Regions from separate parts of the Xenorhabdus budapestensis genome, predicted to be linked through region 2. Evidence: predicted binding sites of a transcription regulator. Region 2 holds the regulator's gene; each other region holds the start of a gene.
What was found. The regulator LexA, encoded in region 2, represses DNA repair genes until DNA is damaged. The targets are predictions, from matches to a motif close to TNCTGTATGTACATACAGNA.
Positions count from the first base shown of each region.

Region 1 (11,002 bases), 2.0 Mb from region 2:
TCTGACCTGGCATCCTTGATGGTCATTTCATGGTGATCGTTACCGGATGCAGACAGCCGGGCATATAAAATGACAATGAGAGCGAGGAGTAAGTCGTGCTAGAAGAATACCGCAAGCACGTAGCCGAACGTGCAGCGCAAGGCATCGTCCCTAAGCCATTAGACGCAGCTCAAGCAGCCGCGCTGGTCGAATTACTAAAGAACCCAACTCAAGGTGAAGAAAATTTTCTGTTAGACCTGCTGACAAACCGTGTTCCCCCCGGTGTTGATGAGGCGGCCTATGTAAAAGCTGGTTTCCTTGCTGCGATCGCTAAGGGTGAAACAACTTCACCACTTGTTACGCGGGAAAAAGCCATTGAGTTATTAGGAACCATGCAGGGTGGGTACAATATTCATGCTTTGATTGACGCTCTCGATGATGAAAAATTGGCTCCAATTGCAGTGAAGGGGTTATCCCATACTTTGCTGATGTTTGACAGTTTCTATGATGTGGAAGAAAAAGCGAAAGCAGGTAATCCACATGCTCAACAAATTATCCAGTCATGGGCAGATGCGGAATGGTTCCTGGAACGCCCTGAACTGGCAGAAAAAATTACAATTACTGTCTTTAAAGTCACCGGTGAAACTAACACCGATGATCTTTCTCCTGCACCAGATGCGTGGTCACGTCCAGATATTCCATTACATGCCCTGGCAATGTTGAAAAACGCCCGTGAAGGTATCGAGCCTGATCAGGCGGGTGCCGTTGGCCCAATCAAGCAAATTGAAGAACTCAATAAAAAAGGCCATCCTCTGGCGTATGTAGGGGATGTAGTGGGTACAGGCTCTTCCCGTAAATCTGCTACAAACTCCGTATTGTGGTTTATGGGGGAAGATATCCCGTTTGTGCCAAACAAACGTGGCGCTGGTGTTGTATTGGGTGGAAAGATTGCACCAATCTTTTTTAACACAATGGAAGATGCAGGCGCATTGCCGATTGAGGTAGATGTTTCCAAACTCAATATGGGTGATGTTATTGATATCTACCCTTATAAAGGTGAAATTCGTCATCACAATACTAATGAAGTGTTGGCGACGTTTGAACTGAAAACTGATGTACTGATTGATGAAGTACGCGCAGGCGGTCGAATTCCATTAATTATCGGCCGTGGTCTGACAGCTAAAGCTCGTGAATCTTTAGGATTGCCACACAGTGATATTTTCCGTCAGGCAAAAGCGGTTGAGAAGAGCAGTCGTGGTTTCTCGCTGGCACAGAAAATGGTTGGCCGTGCTTGTGGTACTACTGGGATCCGTCCGGGAGAATACTGTGAACCGAAGATGACTTCTGTCGGCTCTCAGGACACCACTGGCCCAATGACTCGTGATGAATTGAAGGATTTGGCTTGCCTTGGTTTCTCGGCAGATCTGGTTATGCAGTCATTCTGCCATACAGCGGCTTATCCAAAACCTGTTGATGTGACGACTCATCATACTTTGCCTGATTTCATCATGAACCGTGGTGGTGTATCCCTGCGTCCGGGAGATGGAATTATCCACTCATGGTTAAACCGTATGTTATTGCCGGACACTGTAGGTACAGGTGGCGATTCTCATACTCGTTTCCCTATCGGTATCTCTTTCCCGGCGGGTTCTGGGTTAGTGGCATTTGCCGCTGCGACGGGGGTTATGCCGTTGGATATGCCTGAGTCTGTATTAGTTCGTTTTAAAGGCAAAATGCAACCAGGTATAACCTTACGTGATCTGGTTCATGCAATTCCTTACTACGCGATTCAGCAAGGTTTGTTGACTGTAGAGAAAAAAGGTAAGAAAAATATTTTCTCTGGCCGCATTCTGGAAATTGAAGGTTTGCCGGAACTCAAAGTTGAGCAGGCATTTGAGTTGGCAGATGCATCCGCAGAACGTTCCGCAGCAGGCTGTACGATCAAACTGGATAAAGCACCGATCATTGAATATCTGCAATCCAATGTTGTATTGCTGAAATGGATGATTGCAGAAGGTTATGGTGATCGCCGGACATTAGAGCGCCGTATCATCGGTATGGAAAATTGGTTGAAAGATTCACAATTACTGGAAGCAGATGCAGATGCAGAATATGCAGCAGTGATTGAAATTAATTTGGATGACATCAAAGAGCCTATTTTGTGTGCACCAAATGATCCGGATGATGCTCGCCTGTTATCAGAAGTTGCCAACAATAAAATTGATGAAGTATTTATCGGCTCTTGCATGACGAATATTGGTCATTTCCGTGCGGCTGGTAAGTTACTGGATCAACATAAAGGCCAGTTACCGACCCGCCTGTGGGTTGCTCCTCCAACGAAAATGGATGCTGCTCAACTGACAGAAGAGGGCTATTACAGTGTCTTTGGTAAGAGTGGGGCGCGTATTGAGATCCCTGGTTGTTCACTGTGTATGGGAAATCAGGCTCGGGTTGCAGATGAAGCGACGGTGGTATCCACTTCTACGCGTAACTTCCCAAACCGTTTAGGCGCGGGAGCCAATGTATATCTGGCATCTGCGGAGTTGGCTGCTGTGGCTGCATTGCTAGGTCGTCTGCCAAAGCCAGAAGAGTATCTGCAATTCATGGCTAAGGTTGATGAAACAGCGGCAGATACTTATCGTTATCTCAATTTTGATCAATTGAACCAATATACCGAAAAAGCAGATGATGTGATCTTCCAAACTGCTGTGTAAAAAATATATTGCAAAGACATGGGAGGCGGAGGCCTCCCTTTTTTATGTCTGTTTTTTGTGGCAAATTTTGTGTCAGTTTGTGGACAGCCTCTGAGGTGGAAATCGGAAATGTTTAAAATCCAGATGTGGCTGATATAACAAAAATGTGGAGGTATGTGATGGAATATGAATTTATGCAGGATGTCACTGGTCAGGTGATAACAAATTTCTCAATGGATCATGAAGCTATTGGTCACTGGTTGAATGAGGAAGTGAAAGGCGATTTGAGGGTTCTAGATAAAATAATTTCAGCATTGACGGATATAAAAGGTAGCGAACGTCAGTGGCAATTGAACGGTCATGAATACACACTGTTAATGAGTGAAGAAGAAATTATGATCAGAGCTAATCAACTCCAGTTTGATACAGAGATGCTGGAAGAGGGTATGAGCTACTATGATAATGAGAGCCTGGCACTTTGCGGTACAGATGATTTTATCGATATGTTGGTCATTTACAGAGATTTTGTTTTGCAAAACAATTAAAGGTAAGTGTTTATGTTCAACCAATGGCAGCTTTCTGCCATAATCGATATTTCATCACTTTTGTGTGACGTATTTGTGTGACATCGTATTGACTTTTTATTTATAAACAGGAACCTATGCTGTTAAGAGATTCTTCCCGGCAGGTTCCAACAAAAAAGGTAGGCTTTTATGGAAGAGATCAATCTATCAGGTGAGATTGGTAAGGCAGCTAATTGGCTTGTCAGTAATCAAAATCTACTTATCCAATATGCAGTGAATATTGTGTTTGCCATTTTAATTCTGATTGTAGGTTTGGCTGTTGCCAAACTGGCAAATAAAGCAGTGAAACGAATCATGACGCTACGTGGTATTGATGCGACTATTTCTGACTTTTTGTCAGCAATAATTCGTTATGCCATCATCGCGTTTACTATTGTTGCAGTGCTTGGAAAATTAGGTGTTCAGACCGCCTCTGTGATTGCCGTTATTGGTGCCGCAGGTTTGGCTGTCGGTCTGGCATTACAGGGTTCACTGTCAAACTTTGCCGCTGGTGTGTTGTTGGTAATTTTCCGTCCACTCCGTACTGGTGAATATGTCATTATTGGTGCAGTAGAAGGAACGGTTGTCCAAGTACAAATTTTCTCCACAACATTACGTACTACGGATGATCGTATTATTGTGATCCCTAACGGAAAGATTATTGCGGACAATATTATCAATACCAGCCGTGAACCAAACCGCCGTACTCAGATAATGGTCGGTGTAGCTTATGACGCTGATATTGATGAAGTAAAGAAAGTGTTGGGTGACGTCATCAAAGCTGATAAGCGCATTCAGCATGAGAAAGGTGTCACTATTCGGTTGCATGAAATGGCACCCTCATCACTCAATTTTATTGTGCGTGTGTGGACAACTAATGGAGATGCTTGGAGCGTTTACTGGGATCTGATGGAAAACTTCAAACGAGCTTTGGATAAACACAATATTGGTATTCCTTTCCCACAAATGGATGTTTATCTGCATCAACAGCAAGTTGCTCTACAGAAGAAAACGGATCAATAATCAATATACTTGGTGTGAGAAATAGAAGTACTCTCACACTAAGTCAGCACTGCTTAAATAGCTTGGGCGTGTCACTCTTTCTGCTCTATTTCTTCCAATACCTTTTAATTGCTCAATAAGTTTCTTTAATGATAGATAAGAAATATTCATTTCTACTAATGAATGAATTTTCCTAATATGCAGATAGAACTTATCTGATTGAATAAATATTAGGAATTTTTGGCATGTTTTCAACATTGATTCAGGGCTTTTTTCTCAGTGCTGCGATGATTATTCCACTTGGACCACAAAATGTTTTTGTGATGCAGCAGGGTAGTAAAAAACGGTTTCATTTGATGAGTGCAGCATTATGTTCTGTCAGTGACATTATTCTTATCATGGCAGGAGTCTTTGGTGGTAGTGCCTTGCTTGGGCAGTCAGCGTTTCTGCTGCAAGCTGTGACATGGGGAGGCGTTGCATTTTTGCTATGGTACGGATGGGGAGGTTCTGTCGCATTAACGACGGCAAATTAGCAAAAATTGCGGTGATTATTTTTTAGGCGAGCAGCAGATAGAAGTATTCTGCGGGAGAAATCGAGATCCCGTACTGTTGCACATACTGACCTTTGCTGAGCATGCAAAGCAATTCTATGCCCGCCAGCAGGGTCTGTCCCCAGCATCAGGCGGATACGCCGTTTAATCCGCCGATGATCCTGCTCTATCAGGTTATTCAGGTATTTGCTTTGCCGAATTTTGATACGATTTTTCTTCGGCTTGCCCGCATTGAGGCCAGCCAGCGCCGCTTTGTTGGCCCCGCTTTTATCGAGGGTCACGACCCCCGGTCGTCCGTGTTGACGAATGCCCTTGTTGAAAAAGCGACGGGCGGCATCGGCATCCCGGTTGGCGGTCAACAGGAAGTCTACCGTATTGCCGGCCGAATCCACCGCCCGGTAAAGATAGCGCCACTGGCCTTTAATTTTGATATCGGTTTCATCCATTCGCCAGCGGCCGCCAACCGCAGGCATCCGGCGTCGGTAACGTTTGACAATCAGTGGAACCAGTCGATGAACCCAGCGGGAGATGGTAGCGTGGTCAACCTCAATCCCCCGCTCCGCCATCATTTCCTCGAGATTGCGCAGGCTCAGGGCGTAGGCCAGATACCAACGAACACATTGGGCCATGATATCGACAGGATAATGGAGGCGTTTAAACGCGTTTCGGATCAGGGACATCGTTCTGGACTCGCTCAAAAACAGGGGAGCTTACCTGATGACCGCTTAATGCGACAGAACCTAAAATACCATTACTCAAAAAATCGGGAGTTAGTAAGTGAATTTTCTACTTATAAATGACTTTAAATCTGATTTATTATCGGTTTAATATAAGGAAATAAAAATTGATGATAAAATCAGTGGAGTTCCTCTTTTATGCTGAACCTTCGCTTGCAGCAACAATTCATCCATTTGTGGCAGCACTATCAGGATAAAAACCCTGAAACCACCCTACAGACACTCGCCGATAGTATGAGAGAGGTAAAAATGAACACTTTTGGATGGTTTGACTTTAAATCTGCATGGCTTACACCTCTGAAAGGATAATTCACAGAAAAAGCCAAAGTTATAAACAATTATAGTCTGACAATGATAATTTTATTCACTTTTTCTGTGGATATGTATGTGAAAAAGTCAGGGGTAAGACAGGTATAATTTTCTTTCGCATTTTACAATGTCTTATAAGATTAAATAAATACCTATTATTTTTCATTACGTTAATGTTTATATCTCCCTTTTTCACAACCTGTGCGATACATCACAATTTCTCGCGCTTCTCTCACTGAGCAAAGATCAACCAATGGTGAATTTATCCACAGGATATGCCTTTTAGTTAAACAAAAATTGCTTATTTTTGTAGAAAACTACCTTTGATAAGGCTGTAAATCAAACCAGTAATCCCACTTTTTACTACTTATCCCATAAATCTGTGGATAACATGGTGTAAGATCCTGTTTATTATCACTGGGAATAGGTGAACAATAATAATGAGTCTATTTTTAATACTGAAAATACACGTGAAAAAATCTTTTATATCATGCTATTATCAAGTCAATCAGTATACTAATAAACTTATAATGAACTTCCACAACCATGTGTTCATTTTTTGAACATCATTAAATATATCTTATAAACATGCAATTCATACCGCCGGTACCACCAGAAAATGAACAGCAATTACTCGAACGTGCCCAATCTCTGGCAGGTTTAAGCATGGGAGAGCTAGCCGCACAAGCTAATCTCCCTATACCACCTAATTTGAAACGTGATAAAGGTTGGGTAGGTATGTTGCTTGAATATTATCTGGGCGCAAATGCGGGCAGTAAACCTGAGCAGGATTTCGAACATATCGGTGTTGAATTGAAAACAATCCCGGTGGACAGAAAAGGTACACCTCTGGAAACAACCTTTGTCTGTGTCGCGCCTTTAACCGGAAACAGTGGTATCACATGGGAAAATTGCCATGTCAGACGCAAATTGTCACGTGTTCTATGGGTGCCTGTTGAAGGAGAAAGAGAAATTCCACTTTCTGAACGTCGTATTGGTTCTCCACTCCTCTGGAGCCCAAATTTGGTTGAAGAAGAACTACTAAGATGTGATTGGGAAGAGTTAATGGATTTAATTGTATTAGGTAAAGTTGAGAATATTACCGCCCGTTATGGTGAAGTACTCCAATTACGCCCGAAGGCGGCAAATAGCCGGGCATTAACAGAAGCTATTGGTGAACATGGTCAACCAATTATGACACTTCCCCGCGGTTTCTATTTAAAGAAAAGTTTTACAGCACCATTATTGGCCCGTCATTTTTTCGTAGGATCTGATTAACGCAGCCAACAAAACTACAACTTGAAAAACGAAGGGGATAAAACAGTTAATAATCATACCCAATATCGTTCTTCCATAATTCCGTATTGACTTAGATTTAATATAGCTCCATTCGTATTTATGGATACGCTAAGACCAGAAACTGCCGCTAAATTCACAATGGCATAATTATTTTTTGTCTGATTTATTGTAATCCTGCGGTGGCCTGGGTATGACCACCTTGCTTAACTTTCGGCATAATAAACCAAATTCATTACCTTTTTCTCAGTATAAAATGAAATTTAGTGTTATCCACTTGATCAATAACTAAGTCGAGCAGAGAGTTTGGAGATATCTTGATTTCAGTAATATCAATATGTCCCGAAGATGGATGGTAGTGAACATAGATAGTTCCAACCAGAGGATAACTACCATTATCCCTGTCCTGAATATAAATAGAACAAGTGATTCGATTACTACTCGCTATTGAAGGAATGTGGGCATACCTGATTTCATTTCCGGTCTTAACCGAAGAAACCTTCAAATGATTAATACCTTCTGCTTCAATCATCATCACATAATTACCGTCCTTAGCATCAGTGGTATCTATCAAGCTCAGGCTGATAATAAAATTAGATTGCTGATAAAATACAATTTCACTTGTCTCAATCACAATAACTCCCCTGTTTATTTCACCATCTAAACAATCACTCAAAAACCAAAACAATTTTATTGCCGCGATAGTTCAAAACCTATTGGGTATAGATTTTAAATCTTTTAATATGTATTTATAATGAATAATTTAAATAATACCAATATATAAATCACACTATTCAATAGTGTTGAAATGAAACTAAAGATACTATTTTCACTGGTAACAATCAGTTAATTTGCTCTGCTATTCAAATACTTTTTCACTTTTTTTAGCGCCATTTGTCTTTTTAATGGCGATAAGTAATCTATGAAGATAATACCATGCAGGTGGTCAATTTCATGCTGCATAACGATAGACAAAAAATCCTCACTTGCCACTGTAATAGCTTCACCATGCCGATCCAGAGCTTCCACCTTTACTTTTTCAAATCGCTCTACGTCTGCGTAATATCCGGGAATAGATAAGCATCCTTCTTGATTTATAGCCCGACGCTCTTTTTCAACGATTTTAGGGTTGATTAAAACCAGAGGTTGATTGCGTTCTGGTGAAATATCAATGACTAACACAGCTTCTTTTCTCCCCACTTGAGGAGCTGCCAACCCAATACCATTACCCGTGTCATACATTGTTTCCAACATATCATCAATCAGAGTTTGAACATCCTCTACATGAGTGACATCAACGCATTTCTGCTTCAATCTCTCATCAGGAATTGTGAGTATATCTAAAACAGCCATAACCATTCTCCTTTGTTCACGAGGCGGCTAAAACACCTCTTACGTCTGATTCAGAAAAAGTAGTATCTCTTCCCATCCGGATGGATTGAAAAATACTTTACCACTAAAAGGCAAGCACGCTATACCCAATAATGGATTTCAAGATAGAGGATACAGGCAATTTTAATCAAAATCGGTAAATTATAGTGATAAAAAATGCCAACCGAGAAACCCAGCCAGCATATGACTTTTTATTGTGACCTTATATTTTTTCTACAGATTTTCTGTTCCCAGCGCCTGCGACAAATCTGCAATCAAATCATCCGCATTTTCGATACCCACTGAAATACGAATTAGTTGTGGTGTAATACCTGCCGCCAGACGTTTTTCCAACGGAATAGAAGCATGAGTCATCGTAAATGGCTGACCAATCAGACTTTCTACACCTCCCAGACTTTCTGCCAGCGTAAATAATTTCAGAGCCTTAATCACCCTGTTCGTATAATTATTATCACCTTTCAGCACGATAGAAATCATACCACCAAACCCTTTCATCTGATGTTTTGCCAGTTTATGCTGAGGATGGGAGGCAAGACCGGGATAAAAAACTTTTTTTACTTGTGGTTGCTGCTCTAACCAATGAGCAATCTTCTCTGCGTTGCTGATATGTCGCTCCATACGCAGTGCCAACGTCCGTATTCCACGCAGGACAAGGAAGCTACTGAAAGGATCAAGAATTCCACCAATCGAATTTTGCAGAAAAGCAACCTGCTCTGCCAGTTCAGAATTATTACCTACCACCGCAAGTCCTGCGACAACATCCGAATGGCCGTTCAGGTACTTAGTCGCAGAGTGAACAACAATATCAAACCCTAAATCAAGCGGACGTTGAATATAAGGCGAAGCAAATGTATTGTCCGCAACACTGATAATCTTATGGTGTTGAGCTATCCGGGCAATCGCCGCTAAATCAGCCAGTTTGAGTAGCGGATTAGTGGGTGTTTCAACCCAAATCATTTGGGTATCTGGTTGAATGGCCGCTTCCAGTGCCTCAATATCTCCCGCTTCAACATAGGTAACGCGCAAACCAGCCGTCCGGCGGCGTACTTTTTCCAGCAAACGATAGGTTCCGCCATACAGATCATCCACTGCAACAATGTGGCTGTCTTTATCCAGCAACTCCAGAATAGTCGAACTGGCCGCCAGACCAGAGCCAAAAGCATAACCCCGGCTACCATTTTCCAGTTCAGCAATTGCACACTCCAAAGCATCACGTGTAGGATTACCACTGCGGGAATACTCATATCCTGTATGCTGACCCGGTGCTGGTTGTGCATAAGTGGATGTTGCATAAATTGCAGGCATTACAGCACCAGTATGGTCAGGGACGTAGCCAGCATGAACGCTTTTAGTATCAAATTTAGTCATTAAATTATTCCTGAAAGAGATTAATTGAGTTGTTGACGCCATGCGTTCAGCACATCGGTACGGGTAACAAGGCCGATGAAGTGATTACCATCATCAACAATCAGCGCCACATGGCCCGCATCAAAAGTCGCGACCAACTGCTCTAATGGCGCTTTTTTATGAAGAGTATTAACCTGACTGGTCATTGCCTGACTGACAGGCAAAGAGAAATTACGGGAATCAGCCTGAATAGCATGCATCAAATCCCACTCATCTATGATGCCGACAACCTGCCCATTATCAAGCACAGGAAGTTGTGAAATGTCATACAACCGCATTCGCCCATGAGCAGTTTGCAAGGTATCCTGTGGAGAAACAAAAACCGTCGCACCATCCCGGTAACGATACGTTACATAATCGCTTAAATCGTTCTCTTTCTGCTGTGAACGTAATCCCTGCTCCAATAACCAGTAGTCATTGAACATTTTGGATAAATATTTATTGCCACTGTCACAAGCTAAAGTAACCACCCGTTTTGGTGTTTTTTGTGCACGACAGTAGCATAAAGCAGCAGCCAATAACGTTCCTGAAGAAGAACCAGCAAGGATACCTTCCTGTAGCAGTAGTTCTCTTGCACAAGAAAATGCTTCTGCGTCCGTGATCCGATAGGCATGACAAATTTGGGTGAAATCTCCAAGCGGAGGGATAAAATCCTCCCCAATACCTTCAACAAACCAACTTCCTGCTTCATCGTAGTGACCATATTCAACGTAATCAGCAAGAATAGAGCCTTTGGGATCAGCAAGAACAAATTCAGTCTTAGGAGAAACTTCCTTGAAATATTGGCTTAAGCCGCCCAGTGTCCCACCAGAGCCAACTCCCACAACCACTGCATCCACGTTATGTTCCATTTGCTGCCATATTTCAGGGCCAGTCGTTGTCGTATGGGCAAGCGAATTCGACGAGTTATTGAACTGATCGATATAATAAGCTCCACTGATTTCCTTTGACAAATGTAATGCATAGTCCTGATAGTATTCCGGGTGCCCTTTACATACATCAGAACGAGTCAAACGAACATCCGTTCCTAGTGCTCTCAGGTGATATATTTTCTCTTTGCTCATCTTATCCGG
Region 1 covers NZ_CP072455.1:3,561,158-3,572,159, forward strand. The annotation lists gene acnB (bifunctional aconitate hydratase 2/2-methylisocitrate dehydratase) at 96-2,693, shown strand; gene HGO23_RS15675 (YacL family protein) at 2,852-3,217, shown strand; gene mscS (small-conductance mechanosensitive channel MscS) at 3,386-4,258, shown strand; partial or broken gene HGO23_RS15685 (LysE family transporter) at 4,483-4,752, shown strand; partial or broken gene HGO23_RS15690 (IS6 family transposase) at 4,793-5,468, opposite strand; partial or broken gene HGO23_RS19995 (hypothetical protein) at 5,664-5,754, shown strand; gene mutH (DNA mismatch repair endonuclease MutH) at 6,423-7,112, shown strand; gene HGO23_RS15705 (hypothetical protein) at 7,366-7,764, opposite strand; gene def (peptide deformylase) at 7,977-8,483, opposite strand; gene HGO23_RS15715 (trans-sulfuration enzyme family protein) at 8,736-9,890, opposite strand; gene HGO23_RS15720 (pyridoxal-phosphate dependent enzyme) at 9,911-11,002, opposite strand, start outside.
Region 1: mutH (DNA mismatch repair endonuclease MutH) is a predicted target of LexA. The motif match lies at 6,165-6,184, and genes of this name have one in related genera.

Region 2 (11,002 bases):
AGGGAAGATGCGGTGAATAATTCTTGTAACCAGGATATATCCTGATACCAATTACAGGTATTGTCTTATGATGAATAGTTGCCCGGATTGCATTAGGAAATAGCCTCTTTTCCCATTGGATACTCGCCATTGCTTCTTTCATAGCTCTGTACTGAATAAAGGCAGAGTGAACTCTATTCATGATCTCATGCTTTATCGCCAGATCAGGAAAAATAGAGTCACAGAATATCGATTTTTTTTGATTATATGTCAGAGAGAGATCTGAAATGTTAACTGTGCTCCCGACACTGGCATTGAAACGAATAGCTTCCTCATGACTAATTCCAAAAGATGGATCCAGTGTGAAAGTTTTCAGATGCTTTGATAAAGCACGGTCATAATCACCCTGAAATAATGCAACTATCTCAGATATATCAAGGATATTCACTATTTCATCGATTTTTCTTACATGAGTGAAGTCTTTCAGATCTTCTATATATTGTTCTGCCGCATCCATGGGATCACCAAAAATACCAGCATAAAATGTAGCGTCTGACAGAATATTGAAACGTATTCTGACTCCTGTATTTTTCTCAAGATATATTGAAATATTCGCGAGATGCAACAAAGATACCTCTTCTGCCATCGTCAGAGACGTAATATCATGTCTTTTCTGCCAATTGCTAATAACACAGAAAACAGGAAGTAGTATATCAATTTTCCCCTTTTCATTTATATTAGACTTAATTTTTTCTAACGTCTCTAAGCAGGATAAAAAAATACTCCTGGAATTAAACTGGATAGAGGGATGATTGAGATAATCTCTAACTAAAAGATGCAGAGGCGAGTTTTTTTTCCATTTCTCTTTCCACCACTGTTCAGATGGCAATGTTTTAGAAATGGAACATTTCTCAAGTAATACTTCTCTTAAGGCTGATGAAATTAAATTACCGTTGAATGTCATATCAGGTTCATATTCTGGCCATCCAAATTGACCAAATAAAATAGAATCTTCAATGATTGAACCGTTTGTGCTAACAGATATATTTTTCAATTTATCCTCCTAAATAAACATAGGCACATCCCGTAATTGAAATGTATGGATTTTTGAATAACTCTGTATTTAGCTTCTGGCTCTTTTTTATCATCTGAAAAAGAGTTTTACTCTCAATACGGATTGAGTCAGTTGCTGGCTACATATTCAAATATACTTATAAAATATCTCCTTTAGTTTTTTCTTTTCTTAAAAGTATTGGCAATTTTAAAGTCGCATATTGCCATAAAGGAGAATAGCTAATAATAATCAAAGGAAGCTATATCATTATCCGACAAGCAATGGTTATTATTTGTACATATTTTTTATCTCTTATAACATTATAAAAATGCTTTCTTCTTGGATACGTACTTCCTTATGATTTGAATCATCGTCAGCTTTTCCTTCATTGGTATAACAATGGATTGACACCAAATGAATCAGAAAGACTATTTTGGAAGAACGTTAAGGTAGTAACCAATTTTTATCGGCCATATCAATTGATGCAGGCAGGCTGGATGGCCGCCCTTATCCTAATCTATACGTCGCAATCACAAATCAAGAACATGGCATCATTATATTATCCGCTGAATCCAATATGACACCGGAAGATTTCTCCGTTAGTCCCGGTTACGGATCATGCCTAACCATTCCTGTGCAACAGCCTCTAGGTTCTGAAGAAAAGTTCGTTTGAACGAGAAACGTGGCATCGTATTACGGTTGGTAATAATAACTTAGCCCGAGCTTCTTCCCTTAAGAGTGCTTGAAGCATCAGCACAAAGCCAGATTTGCCTGAAGAACTATAATAAAAGATAGAAGGAATTGCCATCTAGAGATTTTTAGACTAATACTACATATTCAATCCTATAATAGGATAAAAGTTAAGTTTCGTTTATGAACCCAGAGTTTTATCTTCCACGCACATTATACAGCGACAACATTTTTTACAATGAGTCAGAACTTCTTGCTTCTTCTAATTTTATTGTTGTTTTAGCTGAACCTAGTGGAGGTAAAACACGACTACTTAATAGCCTAGCAATCCAACTGCAAACGGGGAATATTTCTGCGAATAAATTCTTTCATATAGGCTCTAGCAGTTTTAACAAACACATCGTTATTGATGCTTTTGATGAATTGGCAAAGATTGACTCATCAGGCATTTACCGGCTATTAGGTAAAGTAAGCGACTTACAACCGTCTGTCGTATTTCTATCTAGTCGATCTAGTGAATGGGATGACGCCTGTACAAAGAGCTTTACAGATTTTTTTGGCTGTAAGCCTCTAGTTGTACGTATGGAGCCATTTAACAGTATTGAGCAACAGCAACTTTTCAAAAACTACGTCCCTAAAAAGGATTTCAAAACCTTTCAAGATGAAGTTGCCCGCTTTGATTTAGAACCACTGTTGCCAAACCCCCAGTTTTTGCAATTATTTGCTGTTGCATATATTGCAAGTGAGGGAAAATTCACTAATAAGCATTCTATTTTTGAGCATACAATTGAATACTTAGCAAAAGAATACAATCCAAATATATCTCCAAAGGGAGAACTCCCCTTTGAGGGCAAAATTAAATTCGCTGAGGATGTTTTCGCAAAATTATTATTATCTGGCTCTGAAGGAGTTAGCTTAAGTGATATAAACTCTGAACGCTTATATCCTCGGCTAGACTCCCTTATTTTTGGTGAAAGTCAAATTGAAAACATATTGTCGACTCGGCTTTTTAAACCCGGTGACAAAGCAGACCAGCACCAACCTGTGCATAAGATCATTTCAGAGTATTGTGCTGCTAAATATCTAACAAAACGATTAACCTCAGATAATAACCGATTATCACTTTCACAGTGCTTATCCATAATCGCCCCTAATTCGACAGTCAGAGACGAACTTAGAGGCCTTCTTAGTTGGATGGCAGCTCTTGGAAGCAAACCAATACAAGAAGCAGTTATTGATCTAGATCCTTATGCAGTACTTGCTAACGGTGACCCGTCTCAATTGCCAGGGCGTGTTAACGTTTTGTATTCATCATTTATTCGCCCCACATGGGTAGCCAGATAATGACAAATGACAAATGACAAATGACAAATGACAAATGCCAGTGCCAATGTGCTGGCGTAATTTCGTGCCAATTTATCGTATCTTGTTGCGATTGCACGAAAATGTTTGATTCTGGCAAACGCATTTTCGACTAAATGACGATAACGAGATAAACCCTTATCCCTCTTTTTATCCGAGTTTCGGTTATTTTTTCGGTAGGGAATAACCGCCGTTGCCCCTTGTTCTTCGATATCATTTCTGAATGCCTGACTATCATACCCCTTGTCAGCGATGACAAAGTCCGGGGGCGGTGATTGCACCACCAAACTTTTTGCATGCACAATGTCGTGAGTTTACCCCTCGGATAATTCAAAATGAACAGGCAAACCATAACTGTCTACGGCCAAATGGATTTTAGTCGAGTCCTCCCCGGCTTTTCCCAATCGCTTCATTCTCCTTTGAAACCGCGCCTGAACTGTGCTGATGAGCACGGAAAATACTGCCATCAATGAACAACCATTCAGTATCAGAATCTTTAGCTAATTCCTTGAATAATGAATCAAAAACACCTTTGTTTGACCCCGCATTAAAACGCTTAAAAACGGTATTCCATTTCCCATATTCAACAGGCAGTTCCCGCCAAGGGCTCCCGGTTCTCATTTGAAAAAGGATACCTGCCAGCATTAGGCGATGCGTTTTTTTATGGTAGACAAGCCGATTTTGTTGCATGAATACAAATAGCTTATCCCACACAGGGTCTGATAACATGGGTCTTGGCATGATAGTTCTGGTTACGAGTTTTTTGGCAAAAATAAAGATACCAAATTATCATGCCATTCAAATCCCCTCGTTCAAACGTCAACACGCCCTAATCTAATTATTTATTAATTTCAGGAGTTATTTCATTGGATTTAGCTACACAGGGGTTAAATATGATTAACCAAAGCACCATTTATAGAGTATTGCCAGAAGCAAGAAACAGGCTGATCGCAGCTTATATGACAAGATGTTATTCGGGGAGTGCAATAGGCTCTGTTGTTGCTATTTATGCTTATAAGATCAATGGCTAGATTGGTGTTGTTATTGCTGGCTTAGCTATTTGGTAAATAACCCAATTTAACAGTCATAGTATCTACCGCAAAAGATAAGAAAACTAATTTATTAATTGATAATAAAGAAGAATGATAGGGTCATGACCATTAAGTAGATTTCAGCTACGAATTGAAAAACATGATAACATTACAACCATTGGCATATGCTGGGTGTGAAAGATGTAATGAAAACTATCAACCAAAAAAAGTTACTGACACAGGCTGAGGCAATCTGCCTGTCACGAGGGGTTCGTTTAACACCTCAACGCCTTGAAATTCTGCGTTTAATTTCAGCCCAACCAGGTGCAATAAGTGCCTATGATTTGCTGGATCTGCTCCGTGAAGTTGAGCCACAGGCAAAGCCACCAACGGTCTATCGTGGGTTGGAGTTTTTACTGGAACAAGGCTTTGTCCACAAAATAGAATCTACGAATAGCTATGTGATTTGTCACCACTTTGAAGAACCTTGCCATACATCAGCTATGTTTCTTTGTGATAGTTGTGGTTCTGTTACCGAACGGGATGCTAAAAATATTGAATCAGCTATACAAAATTTAGCGCAATATGCAGGATTTCATCTGCGGCACAGTGTGATAGAAGTTCACGGCTTGTGCTCTTCCTGCCATGAAATGAATTCTTGTACGGAATAAGTTTTAAACTCCGTTTTATTAGGCGGTCATCACTGATAAGTTTATTAATTTCCAAGTTCCCATATAAACGTTTGATTCGCGGGAACAATGACAAATGACCGCCCAAAATGACAAAGTGTAACGCTTTTACAATCAGAACCAATCCCCATTACGAATAACGCCAACTGCCAATCCTTCAATGGTAAAATTCTGTTCGCGTAAATCCACAACGATAGGCTCAAATTCAGGATTCTCAGCAATCAGTTCAATTCTGTTTCCTGTTTGTTTAAAGCGTTTTACTGTGACTTCATCTTCAATCCGTGCCACGATAACCTGCCCGTTAAGAACATCCTGAGTTTTATGCACAGCAAGCAAATCACCATCCATAATACCAATATCTTTCATAGACATACCGCGAACACGCAATAGAAAATCAGCATTTGGTTTAAATAATTCCGGATCCACCTTGTAATGACTTTCGATGTGTTCCTGAGCCAATAGTGGTTCACCAGCAGCAACACGACCGATTAGTGGTAATCCCGTACCTTCATCTTCCTCTTCAAGCAGCAAACGGATACCTCTGGAAGCACCAGCGACAATTTTTATCACCCCTTTACGCGCCAGTGCCTTTAAATGCTCTTCTGCTGCGTTAGGTGAACGAAAACCAAGGCGTGCTGCAATTTCAGCACGTGTCGGTGGCATACCCGTTTGCGAAATATGATCACGCACCAAGTCATAAACCTGTTGCTGCCTGGCAGTTAATGCTTTCATTTCGCCCCCTGTTTGTTTATACAGTCTGACTGTGAGTATATACAGCTAAAATTGAATTGGGAACCTGTCAGAATGTAAAAGCTGCTAAATAACGAATTTTGACGAAAAATAAATCACCTTAGCGTATAAAATGCGACCCTATGATTGTTACCCAGATGAACAGTGCCAAAATAACAGCTAAAAATACGGCAGCAGAACCCATATCTTTTGCTCGCCCCGACAATTCGTGATATTCATTGCCGATTCGATCAACCACAGCCTCAATTGCACTGTTTAGCACTTCAACAATAACCACCAATATGACAGAGCTAATGAGAAAAAGTCTCTCAAGCATGCCAAAATCAAAGGAAAATGCCACAATAATCGCTAAGACAGCTAAAATTACCTCTTGTCGAAATGCAGCCTCATTCTGCCACGCAGCTTTAATCCCTTTTGCTGAATATCCCGCCGCTTTAATAATACGGTTCAAGCCTGTTGATTGATTCGCCATAAAAATTTTCTTCAATAATCATAATAGTTTTAAGATCATATAACTTTTAGCTCTTATTATTATCTTATTTCCACAGATCTCAAAATTTGTTTCTGGTATGCTTGCGACGCATTGCTAATAAGAGGCTTAAAGCAGTTATGTCAGCTTGGCGTAAAATATATTATAAATTATTGAATTTTCCGATAAAACTTTTAGTAAAAAGTAAACTTATTCCAACGGCTCCCATTCAAGAGTTGAGTCTTGATACGACCCGGCCTATTTTGTATGTGCTTCCGTATCATTCAAAAGCCGACTTATTGACTTTACGTCAACAATGTCTGGCTCAAGATCTACCAGATCCGTTAAACCCTTTAGATATTGATGATGCACAGCTTCCAAGTTGTGTTTTTATTGATGACGGCCCACGAGTGTTCCGCTGCTATGCGCCTAAGCATGAATCCGTAAAGATTTTTCATTCTTATCTGGACTTACATCGCAATAACCCTAATCTGGATATTCAGATGGTGCCCGTTTCCGTGATGTTTGGACGTTCCCCGGGGCGTGAAGGACAAGAAACAAATACAGCACCACAATTGCGCCTTCTTAATGGGATCCAGAAGTTTTTTGCAATCCTGTGGCTCGGTCGGGATAGCTTTGTACGTTTCTCCACGCCTGTTTCATTACGCAGTATAGCCGATGACCATGGTACGGATACGATTATTGCCAATAAACTTGCCCGTGTTGCACGTATCCACTATTCCCGTCAACGTCTGGCAGCAGTCGGGCCACGTTTACCTGCCCGACAGGATCTGTTCAGAAAGTTACTGGCATCCAAGGCCATTGAAAAAGCCATTGCCGATGAAGCCCGTAGTAAGAAAATCTCGCCAGAGAAAGCAAAACAGAACGCTATCAATATGCTGGAAGAGATTGCAGCGGATTTCTCCTATGAAACTGTACGCATAACAGACCGTGTTTTAAGCTGGACGTGGAACCGGCTCTATCAGGGCATCAATGTCCATAATGCCGAACGGATCCGCCAATTGGCTCAAGATGGTCATGAGCTGGTCTATGTTCCATGCCATCGCAGCCATATGGATTATCTGCTGCTCTCTTACGTGCTTTATCATCAGGGGCTAGTTCCACCACATATTGCAGCCGGTATTAATCTGAATTTCTGGCCAGCAGGGCCGATATTCCGCCGCCTTGGTGCGTTCTTTATCCGCCGCACTTTTAAAGGCAACAAACTTTATTCGACAATTTTCCGCGAATATCTGGGAGAACTGTTTTCCCGTGGTTATTCTGTTGAATATTTTGTTGAAGGAGGACGCTCCCGGACAGGCCGCCTGCTCGATCCGAAAACCGGTACACTTTCGATGACATTACAGACAATGCTGCGCGGAGAATCACGCCCTATTACCATTGTGCCAATCTATATCGGTTATGAACATGTGATGGAGGTTACGACTTATGCCAAAGAGCTACGGGGCGCAACCAAAGAAAAAGAAGGGTTTTTCCAGATGGTTCGTGGGTTACGTAAACTACGTAATCTGGGGCAAGGCTATGTGAACTTTGGTGAACCAATCCCATTAGTACAATATCTGAACCAACATGTTCCAGAATGGCGTGATTCTATCGATCCAATAGAAGCGCAGCGCCCGGCATGGTTGACACCAACAGTCAGTAAGCTGGCTGGTAATATTATGGTTAACATCAATAACGCCGCAGCCGCAAACGCAATTAATTTATGTAGCACAGCCTTATTGTCATCACGTCAGCGAGCACTTACTCGCGAACAGCTGATTGAACAATTAGATTGCTATATACAATTGTTGCGTAATACTTCTTACGCGAATGATGTCACAGTACCGAAAAAAACAGCAGAAGAACTGTTGGATCATGCTTTACGGATGAATAAGTTTGAGGTCGAAAAAGATGGTCTTGGGGATATTATTATCCTGCCTCGCGAAAACGCGGTACTGATGACCTACTATCGCAACAATATCCAACATCTGTTGATTCTGCCATCTTTGATTTCCAGCATTGTGATGCATCACCGTCGTATCAGCCGCAGTGAGTTGCTTAGGCAGGTACAACTGATTTATCCTCTGCTTAAGCAAGAACTTTTCATGCGTTATAGCAAGAAAGAGTTGCCTGATGTGGTTAATACATTGATTGATGAACTGGCACGTCAATACCTGATTTGTAATAAAGAGCAGGAAATACTGGTACTCAATCCTGCGCGTATTCGTCCATTGCAATTGCTGGCAGCAGGTATCCGGGAAACGTTACAACGCTATGCCATCACGCTTTCTCTATTGAATGCAACTCCCGATATCAGCCGAGGTACATTGGAGAAAGAGAGCCGGATGCTGGCACAACGTTTATCAGTGCTACATGGAATCAATGCGCCGGAATTCTTTGATAAAGCGGTTTTCGCTTGCTCAGTGAATACATTGCGTGAAGAAGGTTATATCCACGATAACGGTAACATGGTTACCATAAGTGCCCATGCACTTTATCAGGTATTGAGTAAGTTAATGTCTCCAGAGATCCGTCTGACCATCGAGAGTGTCAGCATGCCTCCTGAGCATAATGACCAAAAACCAGCAGATGAAAATCAGGAATAACACATTGATATTCTGAAAAGAATTATTCTTAAGCTGATCGTGCTGAAAAAGAAAAGATTAACGGGCGGTGCTACCGCCCGTTCCCTTAAAAAACATAACTGAAAAGAATACCGAGGAACAAAATAAAACCAACGTAGTTATTGTTCATAAATGCCTGAAAACAAGACTCCCGCTGACGGTCAGAAATCAGTTTTTGTTGATAGATGAAGAGCGCTCCTGCCAATAATACTGTCCAGTAATACATTCCACCTAAATTCACTATACAACCAACCGATACGAGAATTGCCAGCATAACGAATTGTAAAGTACCAATAATTAACTTATCAAAGTGCCCGAACAGCACTGCCGTTGATTTCACACCGATTTTCAGATCATCATCACGATCCACCATTGCATACTGAGTATCATAGATTACAGACCAGATTATGTTCGCCAAAAATAATAACCAACACTGTAATGGTAAGGACTCACTTACTGCTGCGAAAGCCATAGGAATTGACCAGCCATAAGCTGCACCCAACACAACTTGTGGCAAGTTACTGATCCGTTTAACGAAAGGATAAAACCATGCCAACCCTAACGCGACAAAGGATAAAGCAATCGTCATTTTATTCAGTGTCAATACAAGCGCAAAAGAGATCAACACAAGTGTAGCAAACAAAATTTTGCATGCTTTTTCGCTGATATCACCACTGGGAAGCGGACGAAATTTTGTCCGTTCAACGTGCCCGTCAAATTTCCTATCAGCGAAATCATTAATACAACATCCTGCCGCCCGCATGAAAAAGACGCCCAGAGTGAAAACCAGCAAGATATGTAAGTTCGGCATACCTTTTGCTGCTATCCATAATGCCCAATAGGTTGGCCATAATAACAATAATACGCCAATGGGTTTATCGATACGCATTAAACGGCAATAGGCGCGCCATTTATTTTGCGTCATACTGACCTCCAATCTATTTCTCCTTTTTCATATTATTTATTTTATATACAGGTGATCCCGGCAAAAAAACTTCTGTAAGTAGTAAAGGCTTCTCTGATAACCGCAGCAAAGAGCGCCGCGCCCAACGCTGTCCTTGTTGACCTATTTGAATATAATCCCGCGTCAGATTATTGCCACTAAACAGGTAACGCCCAAGTGGAACGGTTCCCACATCCACCAGCTTTTTGTCTGGTCCTGTTAATGTTTCCTCAGGGATTACTGTACGCCCCAATAGCCACGGAATACTATCCCCATATAAGACAATTTCACGTAACCAATATTTTTCACTTATAGGTAAGTGCTCACTTTCATCGCCAATATCTGCTGCTGTAATGAAACATTCCCGAAATGGTGCAACTGTTACATGATGGCAATGTTGTTCAAAACGATGTGTCATTGAACCGACTTCCATCAGCCAATCTAAAATATTTTTCGGAGTATTAACCTCACCAGCCGAAAGCCAGTGAATAGGTGTAGAAGTTAATATTGTGTCATTTGCCATATCATTTTCCAATTGCGGAGAACATCAATTTCTCCGACAGCACAACGAATGGAATCTGAGGATATCATGTTGCAGGCCAATAAAATAAAAAGTTGATAACAAGTTATGGAAATTACAAAAAATATCCCCCCAACAAATGGTGTTATTGGGGGGATATAAAATTAAATAAAATAGAAAATCAGATTAACGCCACTCTTTAAAGCGGTTAATGAGGCTATTTGTAGAACTGTCATGGCTATTCACGGCTTCTACCCCCTGCAATTCAGGCAGAATACGGTTCGCCAATTGTTTGCCCAGTTCCACTCCCCATTGATCGAATGAGAATATATTCAGTATTGCTCCCTGAACAAAGATCTTATGTTCATACATGGCAATTAATGCGCCTAGACTGAATGGTGTAATTTCGCGCAACAGAATTGAGTTGGTTGGGCGGTTACCTTCAAACACTTTAAATGGCACAACATTTGCCACATCCTGTGCATTTTTTCCGGCGGCAGCAAATTCAGCTTCCACCTGCACCTGAGTTTTACCAAAGGCCAGCGCTTCAGTTTGTGCGAAAAAGTTAGATAGTAGTTTGCTGTGATGATCAGCAGCCGGGTTATGACTAATTGCAGGTGCTATAAAATCACATGGAATCAGTTTCGTTCCCTGATGGATAAGCTGGTAGAAGGCATGTTGACCATTTGTACCCGGCTCACCCCAGATAATCGGCCCGGTCTGATAATTTACCGGATTGCCATTACGGTCAATATATTTACCGTTTGATTCCATATTTCCCTGCTGGAAGTATGCAGCAAAACGGTGCATATATTGATCATAAGGCAGAATCGCTTCAGTTTCTGCACCAAAGAAATTGTTATACCAGATGCCAATCAGCGCTAACAG
Region 2 covers NZ_CP072455.1:1,227,544-1,238,545, forward strand. The annotation lists gene HGO23_RS05580 (L-tyrosine/L-tryptophan isonitrile synthase family protein) at 1-1,033, opposite strand, end outside; gene HGO23_RS05585 (NACHT domain-containing protein) at 1,907-3,067, shown strand; partial or broken gene HGO23_RS05590 (IS5 family transposase) at 3,039-3,826, opposite strand; gene HGO23_RS05595 (hypothetical protein) at 3,979-4,116, shown strand; gene zur (zinc uptake transcriptional repressor Zur) at 4,323-4,787, shown strand; gene lexA (transcriptional repressor LexA) at 4,920-5,537, opposite strand; gene HGO23_RS05610 (diacylglycerol kinase) at 5,656-6,027, opposite strand; gene plsB (glycerol-3-phosphate 1-O-acyltransferase PlsB) at 6,165-8,633, shown strand; gene ubiA (4-hydroxybenzoate octaprenyltransferase) at 8,719-9,576, opposite strand; gene ubiC (chorismate lyase) at 9,590-10,117, opposite strand; gene pgi (glucose-6-phosphate isomerase) at 10,301-11,002, opposite strand, start outside.

Region 3 (11,002 bases), 190 kb from region 2:
ATTGCGATGATGTGGATTGATAAAGATAACGGCGTTATAGAGATTGGCTATGTGATATTTTCTAATTTTTTGAAAAAAACAAGAATGGCTACAGAGTCTGTATATTTATTAATTAAATATGCATTTGAAGATCTCGGTTATCGTCGAGTTGAGTGGAAGTGCAATAATCTAAATGAGGCATCAAAAAGAAGTGCACTACGATTCGGTTTTACATTTGAAGGTGTTTTTAGACAAGCAGCAGTAATTAAAGGGCACAATAGAGATACTGCATGGTTTTCAATGTTAGATCATGAGTTTATGAAGATTAAACCTAATTTTGAAGCTTGGTTGTCAGTTGAAAACTTTTACCCAGATGGGAAGCAAATTGCCTCGTTAGATACAAAAAAGAAGTAATTCACGCTTCACTACCAGAATTGAGTGCAGGGCGCGAGCATACTTTGATTAATATTTGAACTTAAAATATCAATATTGTTTTTTAACTCTTTTGTTTGCTAAAAGAGTGTAATGAATTGCTTTTATGATTAAATTTCACTCGATAAAAACACTATTAAAGTTGATATTTAAGAAATAATAATCCTCGAAAAGCACCTAAAATAGTGTGCTTGCGCCCTGGAATTGAGTGTCAGGCGTAGAATGAGATAAACGCGGCTATAATAGCGGAATGATACCAAACCGGATGGCAGGAATGCGGGGGAGCTTATGGAAAAAACGCTACTCCTCCGATACCCACTATGATTTCATCACGAAGGAATTGGGTTTCAAGCGCATCAATTTCAGAAGTTTCTATTTCATGTGTATTAATATCTGGGTCATGACTCCAAAGCGTTGTAATGATGTTTTTCAATATATGCACCAATCAGCTTTTCGTGGACTTCTATCGAACGTGAATAACAAATTGTTTTTCTTGCCAATCGTTTGATATGAATACGCAGATTGAGATTATGCCGCTCAATGCGTTGAGTAAAAATTTTTCCCACTAAATGCTTTTCAGACTCAATTTCTCGGGTGTAACTCCCCCAGTCATCCGTCGTGATGAAACGAATGCTAAAAGGGGTCAGTAAGTCGAGCAATTTTCGGCAGGTTGCATCGGTTCGCGGACCGAATACATGGGCTATGACCTGTTTTCTTTTTGTATCAAACGCATACCAAAGCCAATGGCGTTGTTTTTTGTTGCCCACAAAAGACCATTGTTCATCTAATTCACAGATGAGAGTCACATCTTCGTAAACGGCCTGTCTCGTTGTTACTTGTTTTGGCGAGAGTTTTTTAAAGTGCGTATTACCGTATTGATACCGACACCTAAAACGCAGCCAGTGTCTCTCACACCAGAGCCATTCATTGCCATATCAACAATTTTCTCTTTCATGTCAGGTTTATGGCCATTGTAACGATAGTTAAGTTGAAAGGTTTTCCGGCAATCCTTGCAATAATAGCGCGGGAAGCCTGCTTTACCTGTCCCGTGTTTACGTACAGGTTCGGTTTGACCGCAATATCGGCAAACAACTTCTATCTTGACAGTCACATGTGGGTTCCACTAAAAAAACACAAGAATATCAAATTAACGCTTTAGAGTCACGACCAAAATAAGTTTGGGTAATATAACGGGAGCTTACTTAAGCGATCTATGATCAAACAGTATCGCTCACCACTATCCATTAAAAATGTTGTTATTCTATAATCTATATTCATACGCACACCAAATATTTACACTTTTTCAAGGCATACAATATCCCAGAATACGTCAATTATTTTTTTACATAAAATTTATACTATAAAAACAATAATACCCTTATAAATAAGGGTATTACGTAATATTTTTTACACTTATTGTCTAAGGTAGATCCTAGAACGGAATATCATCATCAAAATCCATTGGTGGCTCATTGCTCTGCGGAGCAGGAGACTGTACCGGACGAGACGATGGCATACCGCCACCACTAAATTGCTGGGAAGCTTGTGGCTGTTGTGGCTGTCCCCAGCCGCCTTGTGCTGGTGCATCCTGTGCTGCACCACGGCTGCCCAACATCTGCATTACTCCACCGATAGGATTGACCACGACTTCAGTGGTGTAACGGTCTTGCCCATTCTGATCTTGCCATTTACGGGTCTGCAAAGCGCCTTCAATATAAACCTGAGAGCCTTTGCGCAGATATTCACCTGCGACTTCTGCCAATTTGCCGAAAATCACCACACGGTGCCACTCGGTTTTCTCTCTCATCTCACCGGTTTGCTTATCACGCCAGCTATCGGACGTTGCCAGAGTAATATTGGCAACGGCACCGCCATTCGGCATATAGCGAATTTCCGGATCCTGCCCCAAATTACCCACTAAAATAACTTTGTTTACGCCTCTGCTGGCCATTGGAATACTCCTGATGAAATGATTTCTGCTAAAAACGGACTTCTATAATTATAAGCAAAGTAGTTTATCATGCGAGGGCTAACTTTAAACTAAAACCCGTTATATTATACTTTGCGAAGCGCATCGTACTTTATATCCTTTCTCTTTCATGTTGTTCTACCCTTATCGGCTACACAACAACTGAAAGTGCTTGATATACACTGTAACTATTACAGCATGAATCTCTGTTATTACTGTATATCCATTCAGGATAGTTTGTGCAATAATAATGCGTTTTTTAGTTGAGCACGATAAATAATCTGGGTAATGGTAAATGGATAACATCGAAGTTCGGGGCGCCCGCACCCATAATCTCAAAAATATCAACCTGATAATTCCCCGTGACAAACTGATAGTCATTACGGGGTTGTCTGGCTCCGGTAAGTCTTCTCTGGCTTTCGATACACTGTACGCAGAAGGCCAGCGTCGCTATGTAGAGTCACTCTCTGCATATGCCCGCCAGTTTTTATCACTGATGGAAAAACCGGATGTCGACCATATTGAAGGCCTGTCTCCCGCCATTTCCATTGAACAGAAATCAACTTCTCATAACCCGCGTTCAACCGTCGGTACAATCACAGAAATTCACGATTATCTCCGTCTGCTGTTTGCCCGTGTCGGCGAGCCTCGTTGTTCCGAACATGATATTCCACTGGCCGCACAAACCATTAGTCAGATGGTAGATAATGTTCTCACATTACCGGAAGGGCAACGTTTGATGTTATTAGCTCCGGTAGTCAAGGAGCGTAAAGGAGAACATTCCAAGCTATTGGAAAATCTGGCTACGCAAGGTTATATCCGCGCCCGTATTGATGGTGAAGTGTGTGATCTTTCCGATCCACCCAAATTAGAATTGCAGAAAAAACATACGATTGAAGTTGTCATTGACCGCTTCAAAGTACGCCCGGATCTGGCTCAGCGTCTGGCCGAATCTTTCGAAACCGCTTTAGAGCTTTCCGGTGGTACGGCTGTCATTGCCAATATGGATGATGTTCAGGCTGAAGAGTTGATCTTCTCTGCCAATTTCGCTTGTCCAATGTGTGGTTACAGTATGAGCGAGTTGGAACCACGCTTATTTTCCTTCAACAACCCGGCAGGTGCCTGTTCTACTTGTGATGGTTTAGGGGTTCAACAGTTTTTCGATCCTGACCGGGTGGTGCAAAATAGCAGTATTTCTCTCGCAGGTGGCGCTATTCGTGGATGGGATCGCCGTAATTTCTATTACTTCCAGATACTGAAATCTCTGGCAGACCATTATAAATTCGATATAGAAACACCATTCGATGAATTAAGTCCTGCCATTAAAAAAGCAATTTTGTATGGCTCAGGTAAGGAATCTATCGAATTCAAATATACCAATGATCGTGGGGATGCAACTGTCCGTAATCACCCATTCGAAGGTGTTCTGCATAATATGGAACGCCGCTATAAAGAAACAGAATCTTCCGCTGTACGGGAAGAATTAGCCAAATATATTAGTAATCGTTCCTGTATTTCGTGTGAAGGAACCCGTCTGCGCAAAGAAGCGCGTTTTGTTTTTATCGAAAATACCACACTGCCACAGATTTCTGATTTCAGCATCGGTCATGCGATGGAGTTTTTCCAAAACATCAAATTGAACGGGCAACGAGCCAAAATTGCTGAAAAAGTTCTGAAAGAGATCCGTGATCGTCTGAAGTTTCTGGTCAATGTTGGTTTAAATTACCTGACACTTTCCCGTTCAGCAGAAACCCTTTCCGGTGGTGAAGCCCAGCGTATCCGGTTAGCAAGCCAAATTGGTGCAGGTCTGGTTGGCGTGATGTATGTTCTGGATGAACCTTCCATTGGTCTCCACCAGCGTGATAATGAACGTTTGCTGGAAACCTTACTGCATCTGCGTAATTTAGGTAATACTGTTATTGTTGTTGAACATGATGAGGATGCTATTCGCGCCGCTGATCATATTATTGATATTGGGCCGGGAGCGGGTGTTCATGGCGGTAAAGTCGTTGCCGAAGGAACTATTGATGACATCATGGCAAGCCAAACGTCTCTCACAGGGAAATTTCTGAGTGGCGAACGTGAGATTACTATCCCGGGACAACGAATCGCTGCTGATCCTAGCAAGATGTTGAAGTTAATTGGTGCGAAGGGCAATAACCTGAAAAAAGTGACATTAAAACTACCTGTCGGCTTGTTCACGTGTATCACGGGGGTTTCAGGCTCCGGTAAATCGACGTTAATCAACGATACTTTATTCCCAATCGCACAACGTCAGTTAAATGGCGCAACCAATATTAATCCTGCGCCTTATGTGGATATTCAAGGCCTGGAGCATTTTGATAAGGTCATTGATATTGACCAAAGCCCGATCGGCAGAACTCCTCGCTCAAATCCCGCCACTTATACCGGTGTATTTACACCAGTGAGAGAACTGTTTGCTGGCGTACCTGAATCCCGAACACGTGGTTATACACCAGGTCGTTTTAGTTTCAATGTTAAGGGCGGACGCTGTGAAGCCTGTCAGGGGGACGGGGTAATTAAGGTGGAAATGCACTTCCTGCCTGATATTTATGTTCCCTGTGATCAGTGTAAAGGAAAGCGCTATAACCGTGAAACGTTGGAGATCAAATATAAAGGCAAGAATATCAATGAAGTGCTAAATATGACTATTGAAGAAGCCCGTAGCTTTTTTGATGCAGTACCTGCCCTTGCCCGTAAATTGCAAACGTTAATGGATGTTGGCCTTTCCTATATTCGTCTTGGACAGTCTGCCACCACACTCTCCGGTGGAGAAGCACAACGGGTCAAACTGGCGCGCGAGTTATCTAAACGTGGTACAGGTCAAACACTCTATATTCTTGATGAACCAACAACTGGATTACACTTTGCTGATATCCAACAACTGTTGTCAGTTCTACATCAATTACGGGATCAGGGAAATACCATTGTAGTGATTGAACACAATCTGGATGTTATCAAGACTGCGGACTGGATTGTCGATCTTGGCCCAGAAGGTGGTAGTGGTGGCGGAGATATATTAGTGGCAGGAACGCCAGAAGATGTGGCAAAATGTGAAAAATCTCATACAGCACGTTTCCTTAAGCAGATACTCAATAAAAATTAATACTATCTCATCAATAATAATCAACAAAAAGCCTCTCCGTCTGGAGAGGCTTTTTTTATTTATTAAATTATTCTAATATTTTTTAATGCAACAAACACCTTTCTGGCTGTAATAATCAACGAAATAATCCTATTTAGATCAGTCTGATATTGTTGTTCTAATATTATTGCTGGACCTTTAAAGATGCTGTGTTCACATTATAGGTAAATTTATTTCATAATGATATTATATATTTTGTTAACTTATATTGGAGATTAAATATGTATATGTTTTTACCGTTTTTAATTGCGTTAGTTATGATTGCTACTGTTGTTACCGGCAAGAAGAAACTGACCTATACGCTTTGGTTTGTCTTATTAATCATTACGGTATTTTGGTTTAAATATCATGCTACTGATGCACTGAATCTTTCTTTCTAACCGGAGGCCATAATGAATAATTCTATGTCAGCATCTCGCAATCTTAATCCTGCCATTACATTGAATATACTTGGTTTATTTGGTATTTGTGCCATTCTAATCGTGGCATTTTATTATCAACTGGCACATTTTGAACTTCCCTGCCCACTATGTCTGTTGCAACGTGCAGGCATCATGATGATTGGCTTTGGTTTCCTGTTTAATATCTATTTTGGTGTTAAAAACGCTCACTACAGCTTTTCCTTACTGGGTTGTATCGTAACTGGCTTTGTTGCTATGCGGCAGGTTTCTTTACATATCCTGCCTGGAGATGCAGGGTATGGCTCCACTTTCTTTGGTTTGCACTTCTATACGTGGGCTGCAATCTTATCTATTCTTACCATTATTGCTATTGCTGCCATCATGCCCCTGAAAGCAGGTAATCATGATCCAGCAAAATATTCACCACACATACTCGGCAAACTTGCTATGGGATTGTTCGCGATCTTGATCACCGCTAATCTGGTCTCTACTGTGCTGGAGTGTGGCAGTGGGCAGTGTGATGATAACCCAACATTTTATCAGCTATTGCAGTAATAACATTTCGTTATCTTGGTAGAAGAAAGAAGGCTGATACACTCCACAGCCTTCTCTTTTCCTGCAAGGCCATTTTCCCTGAAAGGCCATTCAGAAGGAAATTCAATATTCATAATTCATTGAATTATTGATGAAATAACACACCTCATGTGCTTCTTCAGGCGTCGGAACTTCTAGCTTAGACAGCATTCGATCCATCACTTTATCCGGTACAACATATTCGCGATTACTGTTTTGTTGTCGCCATCGTTTATAGTCCTGTTCGATATAAATAATCTTAACTTTAGCGTCATAACTGACAAATAGCTGAATAAGTTGCTGACGCATTTGACCGGTAAGATTAATAGCATTCCAGACAAAATCCTGTCGGTTACGCAATTTCTCTCTGGCCTGCTGTTTTGCCTGTTGTACAACCCAGCCATTGGCATTCTTGTCTTCCGGGCTTATCTGGTAACGACGTCGAATCGAATCCAAACCAATAACAAACCAATCTGGATAATACTGCTGGATAAAATGATCTTTTCCCATGCCAGGTAATCCACATAATAAAATCACCTGACTACCATAATCATCATAAGGTTGATAATCCGGCTGTTTACTTTCCGTGGAAAAATAATAAAAACGAGCTTCTGGAGAAGAGAATTTTCGTGCATTACTCCAACAATTTTGTTCACGGCAATAAAGTTCGAACAATTCGATGCGTTCCAGTAATTCCTGTGCATCATGACATTTGCGCCCTAAGACATCGGCTCTCGCTAATAAAGCCAATAGATAGGTGTCAACACGTAATGACGCCGCCAACAGAGTTTTCTGTGGTTCAGGTTTTTCCATCAACCATAGTGGTAATCCGTGAAAACGCACCAGAGCAGCAATTTGTTCACGTATCGCAAATGGTATAGGAATTTGCTGAAAAAAAATCTGCCTGACAGTCAACTCACCTTTACGGGCATGACCGGGAGAAACGATTCGTTCATCTAAATCCATCCGTGTAGTACTTCGCTTTTCCACGTCATGCAACAAAGCAGACGTCCAGAGTATTTCCTGTTCTTCTTTCTCCAGTGTTTGATACTCAGGCAACTGTTCCAATGCTGCCAGTACCATTTGAGTATGAATGGCAACATCACCTTCAGCGTGGTGAATGGGATCTTGCTGAACTCCCCCCATATCTGCAATGAAAGAAAACGTTTTAGATAAATAATCCCATGACTTATTTTTACTGAATATCCAACTCATTTTCTCTTTCCATCCGAATAGTATTCAAAGTAAAGAGGCGCTCGTTGCCAATGATGCTTCCAATGAATATCCGTTTTAACATGGTTTTTGCGCACAAACTTAAAAACATGATGTGGGAAATCAATAATTGAATACTCACCTGCATCACGGCTGACAATACCTTCCATTGAACAACGTTGTTTTGTTTGTGTATCCCATGAAGAAAAGCAACTTTCCTGCTTTGCGGTTTGAATAATATTTTTAATGAACGCTGATTCATCTCGTGTTTCAGGAATGGCAATTTCTGGCGTAGTAGGAAAATCAAATAAGGCAGCATAAAACTTTACCTCTTCCCAACTAAGCCATATATCTTTAATACGTATAGCAAAGACAAAGAAATATTCTTCAAGATGACGATATTCGATGGAGTGAATAGCATACAGATTCTCACCAAAAATCTCTATATCACCCAAATCACCCTTAATTAATTGCCAACGTTGGCGGATCTGCTGCGTCCATGCTGATTGTGTCGGTGCAGCATGAGAACGGGCAAATACACCATATTGGTTCAGGCAGTTATTTTCACCGTCTAATTTTTCTGTGTGAATAAATTGATTAATGTTCTGTATATCCTGCCACCAAACATGATTAATACGATCATCACTGGTTGTTCCTGGTGAGAATGGATAATGAAAAGTTCTACCATACTTTCTTGATTGCATATCCATAATGCTTTAGCTCTTTTAAAATTATCCCAATAAAAGCGTGTTACACCTTTACAGACTAATATTCACCTCAATAATTGATGAAAGAGTTCAAGAATTCAAGAGTTGGTGTTGCATTTTTTTATTCCTATTTGATTAATCTTTTGAAATTAAAAGATTAGTTTAAGCATTTTTGCTATTTAATATAAAGGTGGGAGAAGCGAGATTTTACATATCAGGACTTGATATATATCGGTGCTTACTATCATAGAAAACGGTTATAAATTAACATAGCGAGCAATTTACTGTCATGAAATAACCGATAAAAATCTTTTATTTTTATATTAAATAGAGATATCTGTAGAATATAAGAAACCCTTTGCCTAATACCAGAACAAAGGGCTGTAGTAATTATCTTCACCAATTCCCCAAATATTCAGGGAATAAAAATCACTAACTCACTGCCGCAAATGCTTCTGCAACACGCTGTACGTTATGATAGTTCACTCCGGCCATACAAACCCGGCCAGAACCAATCAAATAAACACCAAATTCTTCACGCAGGCGATTAACCTGTTCAGGACTAAAGCCGGTATAACTAAACATACCGCGTTGTTTCAGCAAGTGATCAAAGTTTTTCTCTGGCAACACATGTTTCAGTGCGCTAACCAACACAGTTCGCATTTCCAGAATGCGTAAACGCATCTGCTCGACTTCTTTCAACCATTGCGCTTTTAGTAACGGATCAACTAAGACTCTTGTTACAACCTGAGCACCAAAATTCGGTGGGCTGGAATAAATCCGACGTACACTGGCTTTCAATTGTCCCAGAACACATTCACTTGTTTTGGCATCATCGCAAATAACGGACAATCCACCAACACGCTCACCATACAGGGAGAAGATTTTTGAAAACGAATTGCTGATCAAACAAGGTAATTCTGCTTTTGCCATTGCCCGAATCGCGTAAGTATCTTCTTCCATTCCATCAGCAAATCCCTGATAAGCGATATCAAGGAATGGGATCAACGCCTGTTCTTTGGCAACCTGAGCTACCTGATCCCATTGTTCATTGGTGAGATCAGAGCCGGTTGGGTTATGACAGCAAGGGTGCATCAGAATAATGCTTTTTGCTGGCAATTGCCGGAAAGTTGCCAGCATTTCATCAAATCTTACCCCTTTGGTTTTATCATCAAAGTAAGGGTAATAATTTACTTTAAGCCCTGCTCCAGAGAAAATTGAAGAATGGTTTTCCCATGTCGGATCACTACACCACACTTCAGAATCAGGGAAATAACGATGCAAAAAGTCAGCACCAACTTTTAGTGCGCCTGAACCTCCAACAGTTTGAATCGTTGCAATACGATTTTGCTGCAACAACGGATGATCTTCACCGAACAATAATTCTTGAATTGCCAGCCGGTAACCAAGCAAACCTTCCATGGGGAGATAAAGAGACGCAGACTGTGGCAAAGCTTTCATTTGTTCTTCTGCGATTGCAACAGCCTGCAATTGAGGTGTTATACCCTGCTCGTCGTAATACAACCCAACGCTCAGATTAATTTTTTCTACACGGGGGTCTTTTTTAAACACTTCCAACAACGAAAGTATAGGATCACCTGCGTAAGCATCAACATTCTGGAACACGACATTATACTCCCTGCTACTTAGTTAGCATAAAAACTGTTGTATAAAAATAGTGATATAAAAACACAATAACAGACAATATAACTTAACCCGATTATTCGTCCAGATATTCCATTGCAACACGTGAGGTTAGTTTCGTGATCAGCTCATAGGCACTAATCCCCGTATATTCCGCAATTCTTTCAGCAGGTAAGACTGTACTCCAGAGAATAACTTCATCACCCACTTTGTCCTGACAATCTGGCCCCAAATCCACCGTAATCATATCCATGGAAACCCGGCCAACAAGAGGAACTTCACGTCCATTAATAAAGATGGGTGTGCCTGATGGTGCACTGCGGGGATAGCCATCACCATATCCGATTGCCACAACACCTAAATATGTGTCACGTTCACTAACCCAAGTACCGCCATAACCTACCGCTTCACCCGAGTTGTGCTTGCGTACAGCAATTAAGCTAGATTTCAATGTCATCGCTGGCATTAAGTTAAAATCAGCCGCAGTTTTATCTGCCATTGGCGATACACCATACATCATGATGCCAGGACGAACCCAATCCAGATGTGCCTGTGGCCACAACAAAACTCCCCCAGATGCTGAAATAGATTTTTCACCAGCTTTACTCGCAATAAATGACATAAAACGTTCAATTTGCAGGGAAGTTGTATCCATCAGTGGTTCATCGGCACGACTAAAGTGGGTGATCATATTAACGGGCTGTTCGACGTTACGGCAACGACTCAAGCGTTGATAAAAATCTTCTGCTTCATCCAGACGAACGCCAAGACGATGCATCCCCGTATCCAACTTCATCCACACCTTAATTGGATGAGGTAAATTAGCCTGTTCCAGAGCTTCAAGTTGTTCGATGTTGTGCACCACGGTTTCAATATGATTGGCAACCAAAACAGGGAGATCTGACGCCCCTAAAAAACC
Region 3 covers NZ_CP072455.1:1,040,071-1,051,072, reverse strand. The annotation lists gene HGO23_RS04780 (GNAT family N-acetyltransferase) at 1-393, shown strand, start outside; one part of gene HGO23_RS04775 (IS1 family transposase) at 810-1,276, opposite strand; one part of gene HGO23_RS04775 (IS1 family transposase) at 1,276-1,522, opposite strand; gene HGO23_RS04770 (single-stranded DNA-binding protein) at 1,844-2,362, opposite strand; gene uvrA (excinuclease ABC subunit UvrA) at 2,676-5,507, shown strand; gene HGO23_RS04760 (DUF5993 family protein) at 5,768-5,926, shown strand; gene HGO23_RS04755 (disulfide bond formation protein B) at 5,939-6,502, shown strand; gene HGO23_RS04750 (AAA family ATPase) at 6,605-7,735, opposite strand; gene HGO23_RS04745 (RNA ligase family protein) at 7,732-8,442, opposite strand; gene HGO23_RS04740 (amino acid aminotransferase) at 8,872-10,065, opposite strand; gene alr (alanine racemase) at 10,160-11,002, opposite strand, start outside.
Region 3: uvrA (excinuclease ABC subunit UvrA) is a predicted target of LexA. The motif match lies at 2,594-2,613, and genes of this name have one in related genera.